Regions from separate parts of the Acidithrix sp. C25 genome, predicted to be linked through region 3. Evidence: riboswitches for the same ligand, from Rfam matches in the RefSeq annotation. Region 3 holds a riboswitch; each other region holds the start of a gene.
The links. Region 3 has a riboswitch for cobalamin ahead of ACIDITHRIX25_RS85730 (purine-cytosine permease family protein). Riboswitches for the same ligand answer to the same signal wherever they lie in the genome.
Positions count from the first base shown of each region.

Region 1: another riboswitch for cobalamin. It lies ahead of ACIDITHRIX25_RS94545 (bifunctional adenosylcobinamide kinase/adenosylcobinamide-phosphate guanylyltransferase); the one in region 3 lies ahead of ACIDITHRIX25_RS85730 (purine-cytosine permease family protein).
Region 2: another riboswitch for cobalamin. It lies ahead of ACIDITHRIX25_RS77085 (bifunctional adenosylcobinamide kinase/adenosylcobinamide-phosphate guanylyltransferase); the one in region 3 lies ahead of ACIDITHRIX25_RS85730 (purine-cytosine permease family protein).
Region 4: another riboswitch for cobalamin. It lies ahead of ACIDITHRIX25_RS000000103240 (purine-cytosine permease family protein); the one in region 3 lies ahead of ACIDITHRIX25_RS85730 (purine-cytosine permease family protein).

Region 1 covers NZ_CAJHCI020000002.1:305,135-308,341, forward strand. The annotation lists gene ACIDITHRIX25_RS94540 (adenosylcobinamide-GDP ribazoletransferase) at 1-683, opposite strand, end outside; gene ACIDITHRIX25_RS94545 (bifunctional adenosylcobinamide kinase/adenosylcobinamide-phosphate guanylyltransferase) at 706-1,221, opposite strand; cobalamin riboswitch at 1,256-1,430, opposite strand; gene ACIDITHRIX25_RS94550 (cob(I)yrinic acid a,c-diamide adenosyltransferase) at 1,509-1,958, shown strand; gene ACIDITHRIX25_RS94555 (cobyrinic acid a,c-diamide synthase CobB) at 2,002-3,207, shown strand, end outside.
Region 2 covers NZ_CAJHCI020000010.1:304,656-307,862, reverse strand. The annotation lists gene ACIDITHRIX25_RS77095 (cobyrinic acid a,c-diamide synthase CobB) at 1-727, opposite strand, end outside; gene ACIDITHRIX25_RS77090 (cob(I)yrinic acid a,c-diamide adenosyltransferase) at 771-1,220, opposite strand; cobalamin riboswitch at 1,299-1,473, shown strand; gene ACIDITHRIX25_RS77085 (bifunctional adenosylcobinamide kinase/adenosylcobinamide-phosphate guanylyltransferase) at 1,508-2,023, shown strand; gene ACIDITHRIX25_RS77080 (adenosylcobinamide-GDP ribazoletransferase) at 2,046-2,768, shown strand; gene ACIDITHRIX25_RS77075 (CobD/CbiB family cobalamin biosynthesis protein) at 2,890-3,207, shown strand, end outside.
Region 3 covers NZ_CAJHCI020000008.1:91,017-94,223, forward strand. The annotation lists gene ACIDITHRIX25_RS85725 (hypothetical protein) at 1-814, shown strand, start outside; cobalamin riboswitch at 1,446-1,639, shown strand; gene ACIDITHRIX25_RS85730 (purine-cytosine permease family protein) at 1,678-3,144, shown strand.
Region 4 covers NZ_CAJHCI020000004.1:91,338-94,544, reverse strand. The annotation lists gene ACIDITHRIX25_RS000000103240 (purine-cytosine permease family protein) at 385-1,851, opposite strand; cobalamin riboswitch at 1,890-2,083, opposite strand; gene ACIDITHRIX25_RS000000103235 (hypothetical protein) at 2,715-3,207, opposite strand, start outside.

The DNA of each region.
Region 1 (3,207 bases), on a different contig from region 3:
ACCCCGGCAGCCCCAAGAACATCACCGGTGACTCCACCTAGGCAAGACCGCGCACGCCAAACAACCAAAATAGCCAACAGCGAGCCAAAAACAATGCCAACAAGCGGCCTTGCTCCTTCCAAAAGAGTCATAACGGCGACAATTGCAACGACCTCTACAATCAAAACAGCCATTATCGATTTAGTTTCTGACTCCTTGGTCAGACCAAAGACCCCAATCATCGAATTAGATCGAGCTGGCTTTTGGGAGATGACCAAAAGAGCCATTATTGCCCTAGAGAGGCCATAACCGCCAATGATCAACGCGCCAAAGCCAAAAGATGAACTCAGATATGAAAATCTAAGCAAAAGTACGGTTCCGACCGTGATCGCACCAAAGGCACCGATTTGAGGCTCTGCCATCACCAAGAGGCGTTTTTCTCGTGACAACGGCGCGATCAGACCATCGCCACAATCGGCCACCCCATCCAAATGAAGCCCACCGGTTATAACTACATCTACCCCAACCAAGACGCCACCAAATGGTATGACACCCAAAAATGGGTGGACCAAAAGAGAAACGATCACAATAACCAAACCAAGCAGCATCCCTACTATCGGAAACACAGCAAGTGATCCCCGGGAGAGGCGACCTCGAGTGGGAAAGATCGATAAAAAACTAAGTGATGCAAAAAAACTTCTCATCGTCAACTATCACGACCGATGGTCAGCTCCACCATGGAAGCTCAAGAGACATCAGACGATTAGCGACAACTAAGAATGCTTGATCAGCTATGTTGGAGATCTCACCGGACAAAAGACCAACCTTGTCAACAAAGTCAAATGTTGTAGTTGATTCAGGATGAACGCCCGCACCGACGACCTCCCCAACTACGACGATTGGAACATGTCTATTTCCAAGAGCGCTACAAAGTCTCTCAATCGGAGCGCAAAAGTCCTGGTATCGCACTAACCAGGTACCTATTGAATCAATTAAAAGTGGTTTAGTGGCATTGACGATTAGATCGACGAGTTGATCTCCCGACTCCAATTCAATAGTTGACATCCAATAGGCGCGCCGAGATTGGTGCCTGGCAATACGATCATTGATGTCATTGGATTGGCCCAGTGTTGCGACATAGGTGCAGCGCTGACCGTAGCGCTCCATCCACTTCTGGGCTATATCACTCTTACCTGATCGCGTTCCTCCAAAGAATACAACCAGTTCCTTATCTACTTTCAAGATGTCCTCGCATCTCGCGACCCCATGGGCGCGAACTATTTTTTAGGTCAAATCAGGTATCCTGGCTCCGTTTCATCACCTTCGCACAACCTTCCAGATGAGATTTTCATCCGTGGCATTGCTGTGCGATGCTCCACGTTACAGTTGCGGGACAGCGCGGGCATTTCACCCAACTTCCCTGAAATTCCAATTTCATACTACCGTTTAGAAGTATGGGAATTGCAGATTCAATCGTATTACTAAACACAGGTCACGGAAAAGGAAAGTCTTCGGCGGCTTTTGGAGTCATGTCACGTGGATGGGCGCGTGGATGGCGAGTAGTTGTCGTTCAATTTATCAAGTCAGGCAAATACAAAACCGGTGAAAAAAAACTTGCTGACACACTGGGAATTGAGTGGCACACCCTAGGGGATGGCTTCACGTGGGAATCGACCGATCTTGATGAAACCGCCGCTAAAGGACGCCACGCCTTTGGCGTCGCTAGAGACCTCCTTATCAGCGGCGACTACGACCTGATAATTCTCGACGAGCTTACCTACGCCATAAAGTACGATTGGGTGCGTGAAGATGAGGTTATCTCAGCGATAACAAACCGCGCGAAAAAGACAAATGTTGTCATCACCGGACGCGATGCAACAGATGGGTTGATAGAAATAGCCGACACTGTTACCGAAATGCGCAAGATCAAACACGCATACGACCAGGGAATCAGGGCAAAGAAAGGCATTGAGTTTTGATGGTGACCCGAAATTACTGCGGCCAATTTAATTCTTCATCAAAATGACCCAGGAGACAAAAATCCCAGACAATGACTTTAGATCATTCCTTATCGCTGGTTCGGCATCAGGAGTTGGCAAGACATCTATCTCAATTGGAATAATGGCTTTACTAAAAAAAGCTGGCTATCGAGTCGGAGCTGCAAAAGTTGGACCAGATTTCATAGACCCCTCTTATCATCAAATCGCAACGGGACGCCCAAGCTACAACTTGGATTCGTTTATGACGGGGAGAGATGGCGTATCGACCTCCTTTTATCGCGCATGCGAAGACAACGACGTCGTTGTCGTAGAGGGTGTAATGGGACTCTTCGACGGCTCTGACAAGCTAGGAATCGACGAAAAAACAATCAAAGGAGATCCCCCCAGGTTAGGATCACACCACTCAACCTACGAGATATCTAAAATCTTGAACTTACCGATAGTCTTAGTCCTAGACGGCAGGGGTCAGTCTCAATCCATTGGGGCCCAAGCATCTGGATTTATCGAGCATGCAAGAAAGGCCAGTGGCGACTCCAATATAATTGGGGTGATAGTCAATAAGACCAAGAGTTCCCGCCATCAACAGCTGATGGATGGTGCCTTTAGCAACCTGGGAATCAGATGCTTTGGGCATATTCCCTATGGTTCGCTCCCGAATCTAGAATCGCGCCACCTAGGTCTTATACCAGCCCTCGAGCGCTTAGAAATGGTTGCGACCCAAATCGACCAAATAGCCGATCGCCTCAGCCAATCCATCAACATCGAAGAGATCTTAGAGAAATCAACGTCAGTGGCTCGACCGAGCCAACTTCGGCTCAAGGATAAAGCACTTGGTGCTCATTTAGCGGCGCCAAGGAATTTGGCCCCAAGGTCAAAACCCTTACCGATTGCCATGACCATAGGAGCGGCATTTTCCTTTATGTACCAAGAAAATATCGACCTGATCAATGAAGCTGGCGGCCAAATCGTTCCATTTGATCCCTCAAGAGAGGCCTTCCCTAAAGATGCAGTTGGACTCATAGCCTCTGGAGGATTTCCTCAACTTTACCCAAGAGAGATCACAAACAGCGCTGGCCTATCTTTGGAACTTCAAAGACGACATCTCGATGGAATGCCGATATGGGCTGAATGCGGTGGTTTGATGTGGCTCACCCAAGCAATCGACGAGATCCCGTCAATCGGACTCCTAGATTGCAAATGCGCGATGACAAAAAAACTAACCCTAGGC
Region 2 (3,207 bases), on a different contig from region 3:
GGCTGAGGCGATCGGCTATTTGGTCGATTTGGGTCGCAACCATTTCTAAGCGCTCGAGGGCTGGTATAAGACCTAGGTGGCGCGATTCTAGATTCGGGAGCGAACCATAGGGAATATGCCCAAAGCATCTGATTCCCAGGTTGCTAAAGGCACCATCCATCAGCTGTTGATGGCGGGAACTCTTGGTCTTATTGACTATCACCCCAATTATATTGGAGTCGCCACTGGCCTTTCTTGCATGCTCGATAAATCCAGATGCTTGGGCCCCAATGGATTGAGACTGACCCCTGCCGTCTAGGACTAAGACTATCGGTAAGTTCAAGATTTTAGATATCTCGTAGGTTGAGTGGTGTGATCCTAACCTGGGGGGATCTCCTTTGATTGTTTTTTCGTCGATTCCTAGCTTGTCAGAGCCGTCGAAGAGTCCCATTACACCCTCTACGACAACGACGTCGTTGTCTTCGCATGCGCGATAAAAGGAGGTCGATACGCCATCTCTCCCCGTCATAAACGAATCCAAGTTGTAGCTTGGGCGTCCCGTTGCGATTTGATGATAAGAGGGGTCTATGAAATCTGGTCCAACTTTTGCAGCTCCGACTCGATAGCCAGCTTTTTTTAGTAAAGCCATTATTCCAATTGAGATAGATGTCTTGCCAACTCCTGATGCCGAACCAGCGATAAGGAATGATCTAAAGTCATTGTCTGGGATTTTTGTCTCCTGGGTCATTTTGATGAAGAATTAAATTGGCCGCAGTAATTTCGGGTCACCATCAAAACTCAATGCCTTTCTTTGCCCTGATTCCCTGGTCGTATGCGTGTTTGATCTTGCGCATTTCGGTAACAGTGTCGGCTATTTCTATCAACCCATCTGTTGCATCGCGTCCGGTGATGACAACATTTGTCTTTTTCGCGCGGTTTGTTATCGCTGAGATAACCTCATCTTCACGCACCCAATCGTACTTTATGGCGTAGGTAAGCTCGTCGAGAATTATCAGGTCGTAGTCGCCGCTGATAAGGAGGTCTCTAGCGACGCCAAAGGCGTGGCGTCCTTTAGCGGCGGTTTCATCAAGATCGGTCGATTCCCACGTGAAGCCATCCCCTAGGGTGTGCCACTCAATTCCCAGTGTGTCAGCAAGTTTTTTTTCACCGGTTTTGTATTTGCCTGACTTGATAAATTGAACGACAACTACTCGCCATCCACGCGCCCATCCACGTGACATGACTCCAAAAGCCGCCGAAGACTTTCCTTTTCCGTGACCTGTGTTTAGTAATACGATTGAATCTGCAATTCCCATACTTCTAAACGGTAGTATGAAATTGGAATTTCAGGGAAGTTGGGTGAAATGCCCGCGCTGTCCCGCAACTGTAACGTGGAGCATCGCACAGCAATGCCACGGATGAAAATCTCATCTGGAAGGTTGTGCGAAGGTGATGAAACGGAGCCAGGATACCTGATTTGACCTAAAAAATAGTTCGCGCCCATGGGGTCGCGAGATGCGAGGACATCTTGAAAGTAGATAAGGAACTGGTTGTATTCTTTGGAGGAACGCGATCAGGTAAGAGTGATATAGCCCAGAAGTGGATGGAGCGCTACGGTCAGCGCTGCACCTATGTCGCAACACTGGGCCAATCCAATGACATCAATGATCGTATTGCCAGGCACCAATCTCGGCGCGCCTATTGGATGTCAACTATTGAATTGGAGTCGGGAGATCAACTCGTCGATCTAATCGTCAATGCCACTAAACCACTTTTAATTGATTCAATAGGTACCTGGTTAGTGCGATACCAGGACTTTTGCGCTCCGATTGAGAGACTTTGTAGCGCTCTTGGAAATAGACATGTTCCAATCGTCGTAGTTGGGGAGGTCGTCGGTGCGGGCGTTCATCCTGAATCAACTACAACATTTGACTTTGTTGACAAGGTTGGTCTTTTGTCCGGTGAGATCTCCAACATAGCTGATCAAGCATTCTTAGTTGTCGCTAATCGTCTGATGTCTCTTGAGCTTCCATGGTGGAGCTGACCATCGGTCGTGATAGTTGACGATGAGAAGTTTTTTTGCATCACTTAGTTTTTTATCGATCTTTCCCACTCGAGGTCGCCTCTCCCGGGGATCACTTGCTGTGTTTCCGATAGTAGGGATGCTGCTTGGTTTGGTTATTGTGATCGTTTCTCTTTTGGTCCACCCATTTTTGGGTGTCATACCATTTGGTGGCGTCTTGGTTGGGGTAGATGTAGTTATAACCGGTGGGCTTCATTTGGATGGGGTGGCCGATTGTGGCGATGGTCTGATCGCGCCGTTGTCACGAGAAAAACGCCTCTTGGTGATGGCAGAGCCTCAAATCGGTGCCTTTGGTGCGATCACGGTCGGAACCGTACTTTTGCTTAGATTTTCATATCTGAGTTCATCTTTTGGCTTTGGCGCGTTGATCATTGGCGGTTATGGCCTCTCTAGGGCAATAATGGCTCTTTTGGTCATCTCCCAAAAGCCAGCTCGATCTAATTCGATGATTGGGGTCTTTGGTCTGACCAAGGAGTCAGAAACTAAATCGATAATGGCTGTTTTGATTGTAGAGGTCGTTGCAATTGTCGCCGTTATGACTCTTTTGGAAGGAGCAAGGCCGCTTGTTGGCATTGTTTTTGGCTCGCTGTTGGCTATTTTGGTTGTTTGGCGTGCGCGGTCTTGCCTAGGTGGAGTCACCGGTGATGTTCTTGGGGCTGCCGGGGTCGCCTTTGAGGTTGGATTTTTCCTAAGCGCTATTCGGTAGATTGGCGTCGTTAGTGGCTCCTCGCTGTTCGTTTGTCGCTTAATTTTTTGAGGATTTGTTGATTGTTTGAATCAGGTTGCGCCGTTTAGTCGTGGCCTAGGGGTTTGAGTTGGGATTTACGATGGTTTTTTATGCGAGACAGAAGAAGAAAATGGCCAAGGGCCTACGCATTAGGGTTGGAGCAAACTCTAGTGTTTCAAGGGCAATGGGAATAGTGGGTGGTTACCTTTTAGATTCCACAATTGGTGAATTGCCATCCCCAATTCATCCTTTGGTGCACTATGGTAGATACGCCAATTTTGCGCAAGAGATCTTTTGGAGCGACACCAAGGCGGGGGGCCTTCGTTATTTGGCTGCTCTAGCCGCTCCGATAGCCTTGTTCGGGTTGGTTCCAAGGGGATGGAAGAGGGAGACCTTTGCAACATACTTAGCACTTGGG
Region 3 (3,207 bases):
ACGTGCACTCGTGATCGACAACGACGCAACAGCCGCTCTCGGACTGAGCGTTGCGCTTGAACGTCTAGGAGTAAGCGTCGTCGCTGAGATCTCTCGGATTGAAGAGTCCGTTGACTATCCCGCCGAAATCGTCTGCTGCGACCTTGTTTTAAGTCGAGAAGGACGCGCGCTTCAAGGAGCCGCCGGCGTTGCTGAACTGGTTTCACAAGGTAGAAATATCCTAGCTCTTTCCAGTGTAGCTCGCGCCAACGAGGTGGGCGATGTTATCGGCGTTGGCGCACTAGGTTTTATAGACCGAGACAATTTAGACTGGGGGGACTTTGGCATTGCAGTTGGTGATATCAGCAGTGGCCAACGCCATCTTTCACGCTCGCTAGCGGCACGACACCTCTCCGACATCAATGATCGGCCCCTTCCCGGCAACTTTGAGCTCTCCCAAAGCTCGAAGCACTTACTTGAGGAACTCTTCGCCAAAGGCGACGAGGTTCTCAGGGCCATTCCCACCCAAGAGCTTGATGCCATAACAAGTCAAATTTGGTCAACGTGGTCGCGCCGTACGATCCGTTATCGGCTGAACCTTAGCAAGCGTTACCTTGAGCTTCTCCGTCGATTTCACGATGGTGCAAGCCCTGAAGCAATAGCCAAAGCTATGAATGTCTCGATCGGTACCGTCCATGCGGACCAAGATCGCATCAAAGCAGCCCTTCTTGCCACCTACGGAAAAGACTTAAGGCGAGAGGCTGCTTGTCGGCTCGTCTGGCAACTTGTCGACGGGCAACTGAGGTGGGGGGATAGAAGCGGTGAGTTAAAATGACATTGCAACTATCTGGATAATCCACTACTCCCTCCCCCAAACTAGATCAGCACTAAAAGAAGAAAAACTCTAGGGCAAAGATGTAAAACATTGCTCTGCCAATATCTAGCGACCAAACAAGAAGGTCACCTACCTAATCTTTAACCGTGGGGACCCGCCAGCACTACCGTAGAAATAGGCGACAGTACCGCTGACATAAGACTGCTCAAGGGGAATCTATTGGACTACTAGGTCTGTTACTTTTGACTAACTACCATGCAAACTTGCGAAGCCTCTGTGGGTTTCATCGCAATCAGGTTGCCTAAAGTAATAACTTCCCTCAGTTCAGCTATCTACCCGTTGCATTGAGGTCTAGATAAAAGAGTTAGACAGGCGCTGGCATGTCACCAATCCCGGCCTCAATAAATCCGTGGTACTAATCACGCCTTGGTGGAACCGTGAAACCCCCGATATCGCTTATATCAAAACCCACATAAGGCCCTTCGCTCAGACCAAGACAAAATAGTCAATTGGATACATTAGATCTTCAGGGTCAACGCCAAAAAGTCGTACTATCCAAAGCTTCAAGTCCCCAATAGATCAAATTACTGCCTTTAAAGATTTGCGCAAGCGCCTAGTGAATGGTATCGTCTCTACTACGTTGTCACGAGGTGCCCAAATCGGTCTTTGACCGAGGGAGAATCGGGAACTAGGTGAAACTCCTAGGCGGGCCCGCCACTGTAAACGGAGAGTCTATGTTCAATATGCCACTGAGAATTCCTCGGGAAGGCGAACAGTGACGTTTGATCCGCAAGCCAGGAGACCGGCCTCGATGATTTCGTAAACTACCCCTGGAAGCGGTAGTCAACCTTAAGGGTATAACTGTGTCACTTCTTTCGAGAGTAAAGACGTCACTAGAAAGTCAGCAGTTGTCAAAGACAACTCCAAACCAAAGATGGAAGCCCGAGACCTACGGTCTTGGAGCTATCTACGACCATGACCGAATCTCAAAACCTCGAGATCTGATCTGGATTTGGATGGCTGCGAACATCGGACTCGTTGCCGTCGTATACGGGGCAATAATGGCCGCAATGGCACTCGATCCCCTCCAAGCGATCATCCTCGCGATAATCGCGTCAATTGGATCATTCATTCCAGTTGGTCTACTGAGCATCTCGGGAAAACGTTACGGCGAACCCATGCTCGGCCTGTCCGTAAGAGTCTTCGGCAACAAATTCAACAAAGGACCCGCCTTCGCTAGTTGGCTCAGCCTATTGGGTTGGGAGACAATTACAGCAGTCATTGCGACCGAAGCCATCGAATCATTCCTTGGTAGCCACTCTTCTAGCCACAAAAATGAATTATCCATTCTGATCCTCACCGCCATAACAATTATCTCCTTATTAGCCAGTCGCCTAGGCCATAGAGCGATAGTCACTATTCAAAAGATCATTGCATGGATCTTCGGGTCAGCTACAGTCTTACTAATATTGGAAGTCGGTAACAAAACCGCCCTGGGCGTCTCTAATCAAGCGCATCCCGCGCCACTCACCTCAGTTTTGGCATCAGCCTCAATAATTGCAGCAAGTGGAGGGATTTCTTGGCTAAATGCAAGCGCTGACTATTCCCGATATCTTCGACGAACTGAACCTTCGTTTAAAGTAACGATTTACACAGCGCTGGGAGCTGGGATCCCATTTTCGATATTAATAATCTTTGGCTATCTGCTCGCCAAGTCGATTCCTTCGTTGGCTGGAAGTGAAAATCCAATACACGCTCTTGGCGTCTTACTTCCAACTTGGATGGTTGGCCCATATATCACACTGGCTATTGCTGGATTGATAGCCCAAATGATCCTTGGCCTTTATTCTTCGGGCCTAAGCCTACTGGCTCTTGGCATTCGGACCAAGCGCACCAAGACCGTGTTCGTTGATGCTGCTATAGTCGTCGCATTGGGAGCTTGGATTGTAACAAAACCAGGACCGATCCTTACAACCTTGGTGAGTCTGGTGGAACTCTTAGCTGTGCCAATTAGCTCATGGGCCGTCGTCTTTGCAATCGGAATCATTGCCGAAAATGGCTCCATGATCCAAAAAAGTGGTTTCATCAGTCGTTGGAATTCGTTCGTATCTTGGATTACAGGGACATTCGCAGGATTAGCATTGACCAACTCTTCGGTCTTTAGTGGCCCATTTGGCAATGGCACCATTGGAAAAGATAACTTAGGATTCGTAGTTGGCGCTATGGTAGCACTCGGGTTATATGTGACCGTAAGCACTTTGGATCGACACTTCAAAAAAGATAAAGAGCCCTTATCGGTTGTCGCCTTGACAAACGAAGCCCGACTCTGAACACCGAGCCGAGATAAAAAAGTCGAGTTAGAAAAAATCGAGTTAGAAAAAGTCAAGGCAATT
Region 4 (3,207 bases), on a different contig from region 3:
ACCTATGACGTAGCACCTATGACGTAGTGCCTATGACGTAGTGCCTTTGATTTACTCCTTGGATCTTGGTCCACCTGGATGACTAATGCTGGTGGTTGCGAGTTAGCTTTTGCTATCAATTGGTTCGAACTTTTGGAAGCTGAGATTGAAGAGTTGCATTTCAAATCAGAGAGTTAAACGATAATTGGAATTTGACTTTTCTTGCCAAACGTCCCTGTCCGAAGAAGAAGCCAGAGTTGATAGAGGTTATTTGGGACAAGAGAACCTTGGCCAAATGTTTGACTGAGAAGGTCTGATGTGGATTCCGATCACATTTACCTCAATTGCCTTGACTTTTTCTAACTCGATTTTTTCTAACTCGACTTTTTTATCTCGGCTCGGTGTTCAGAGTCGGGCTTCGTTTGTCAAGGCGACAACCGATAAGGGCTCTTTATCTTTTTTGAAGTGTCGATCCAAAGTGCTTACGGTCACATATAACCCGAGTGCTACCATAGCGCCAACTACGAATCCTAAGTTATCTTTTCCAATGGTGCCATTGCCAAATGGGCCACTAAAGACCGAAGAGTTGGTCAATGCTAATCCTGCGAATGTCCCTGTAATCCAAGATACGAACGAATTCCAACGACTGATGAAACCACTTTTTTGGATCATGGAGCCATTTTCGGCAATGATTCCGATTGCAAAGACGACGGCCCATGAGCTAATTGGCACAGCTAAGAGTTCCACCAGACTCACCAAGGTTGTAAGGATCGGTCCTGGTTTTGTTACAATCCAAGCTCCCAATGCGACGACTATAGCAGCATCAACGAACACGGTCTTGGTGCGCTTGGTCCGAATGCCAAGAGCCAGTAGGCTTAGGCCCGAAGAATAAAGGCCAAGGATCATTTGGGCTATCAATCCAGCAATAGCCAGTGTGATATATGGGCCAACCATCCAAGTTGGAAGTAAGACGCCAAGAGCGTGTATTGGATTTTCACTTCCAGCCAACGAAGGAATCGACTTGGCGAGCAGATAGCCAAAGATTATTAATATCGAAAATGGGATCCCAGCTCCCAGCGCTGTGTAAATCGTTACTTTAAACGAAGGTTCAGTTCGTCGAAGATATCGGGAATAGTCAGCGCTTGCATTTAGCCAAGAAATCCCTCCACTTGCTGCAATTATTGAGGCTGATGCCAAAACTGAGGTGAGTGGCGCGGGATGCGCTTGATTAGAGACGCCCAGGGCGGTTTTGTTACCGACTTCCAATATTAGTAAGACTGTAGCTGACCCGAAGATCCATGCAATGATCTTTTGAATAGTGACTATCGCTCTATGGCCTAGGCGACTGGCTAATAAGGAGATAATTGTTATGGCGGTGAGGATCAGAATGGATAATTCATTTTTGTGGCTAGAAGAGTGGCTACCAAGGAATGATTCGATGGCTTCGGTCGCAATGACTGCTGTAATTGTCTCCCAACCCAATAGGCTGAGCCAACTAGCGAAGGCGGGTCCTTTGTTGAATTTGTTGCCGAAGACTCTTACGGACAGGCCGAGCATGGGTTCGCCGTAACGTTTTCCCGAGATGCTCAGTAGACCAACTGGAATGAATGATCCAATTGACGCGATTATCGCGAGGATGATCGCTTGGAGGGGATCGAGTGCCATTGCGGCCATTATTGCCCCGTATACGACGGCAACGAGTCCGATGTTCGCAGCCATCCAAATCCAGATCAGATCTCGAGGTTTTGAGATTCGGTCATGGTCGTAGATAGCTCCAAGACCGTAGGTCTCGGGCTTCCATCTTTGGTTTGGAGTTGTCTTTGACAACTGCTGACTTTCTAGTGACGTCTTTACTCTCGAAAGAAGTGACACAGTTATACCCTTAAGGTTGACTACCGCTTCCAGGGGTAGTTTACGAAATCATCGAGGCCGGTCTCCTGGCTTGCGGATCAAACGTCACTGTTCGCCTTCCCGAGGAATTCTCAGTGGCATATTGAACATAGACTCTCCGTTTACAGTGGCGGGCCCGCCTAGGAGTTTCACCTAGTTCCCGATTCTCCCTCGGTCAAAGACCGATTTGGGCACCTCGTGACAACGTAGTAGAGACGATACCATTCACTAGGCGCTTGCGCAAATCTTTAAAGGCAGTAATTTGATCTATTGGGGACTTGAAGCTTTGGATAGTACGACTTTTTGGCGTTGACCCTGAAGATCTAATGTATCCAATTGACTATTTTGTCTTGGTCTGAGCGAAGGGCCTTATGTGGGTTTTGATATAAGCGATATCGGGGGTTTCACGGTTCCACCAAGGCGTGATTAGTACCACGGATTTATTGAGGCCGGGATTGGTGACATGCCAGCGCCTGTCTAACTCTTTTATCTAGACCTCAATGCAACGGGTAGATAGCTGAACTGAGGGAAGTTATTACTTTAGGCAACCTGATTGCGATGAAACCCACAGAGGCTTCGCAAGTTTGCATGGTAGTTAGTCAAAAGTAACAGACCTAGTAGTCCAATAGATTCCCCTTGAGCAGTCTTATGTCAGCGGTACTGTCGCCTATTTCTACGGTAGTGCTGGCGGGTCCCCACGGTTAAAGATTAGGTAGGTGACCTTCTTGTTTGGTCGCTAGATATTGGCAGAGCAATGTTTTACATCTTTGCCCTAGAGTTTTTCTTCTTTTAGTGCTGATCTAGTTTGGGGGAGGGAGTAGTGGATTATCCAGATAGTTGCAATGTCATTTTAACTCACCGCTTCTATCCCCCCACCTCAGTTGCCCGTCGACAAGTTGCCAGACGAGCCGACAAGCAGCCTCTCGCCTTAAGTCTTTTCCGTAGGTGGCAAGAAGGGCTGCTTTGATGCGATCTTGGTCCGCATGGACGGTACCGATCGAGACATTCATAGCTTTGGCTATTGCTTCAGGGCTTGCACCATCGTGAAATCGACGGAGAAGCTCAAGGTAACGCTTGCTAAGGTTCAGCCGATAACGGATCGTACGGCGCGACCACGTTGACCAAATTTGACTTGTTATGGCATCAAGCTCTTGGGTGGGAATGGCCCTGAGAACCTCGTCGCCTTTGGCGAAGAGTTCCTCAAGTAAGTGCTTCGAGCTTTGGGAGAGCTCAAAGTTGCCGGGAAGGGGCCGATCATTGATGTCGGAGAGGTGTCGTGCCGCTAGCGAGCGTGAAAGATGGCGTTGGCCACTGCTGATATCACCAACTGCAATGCCA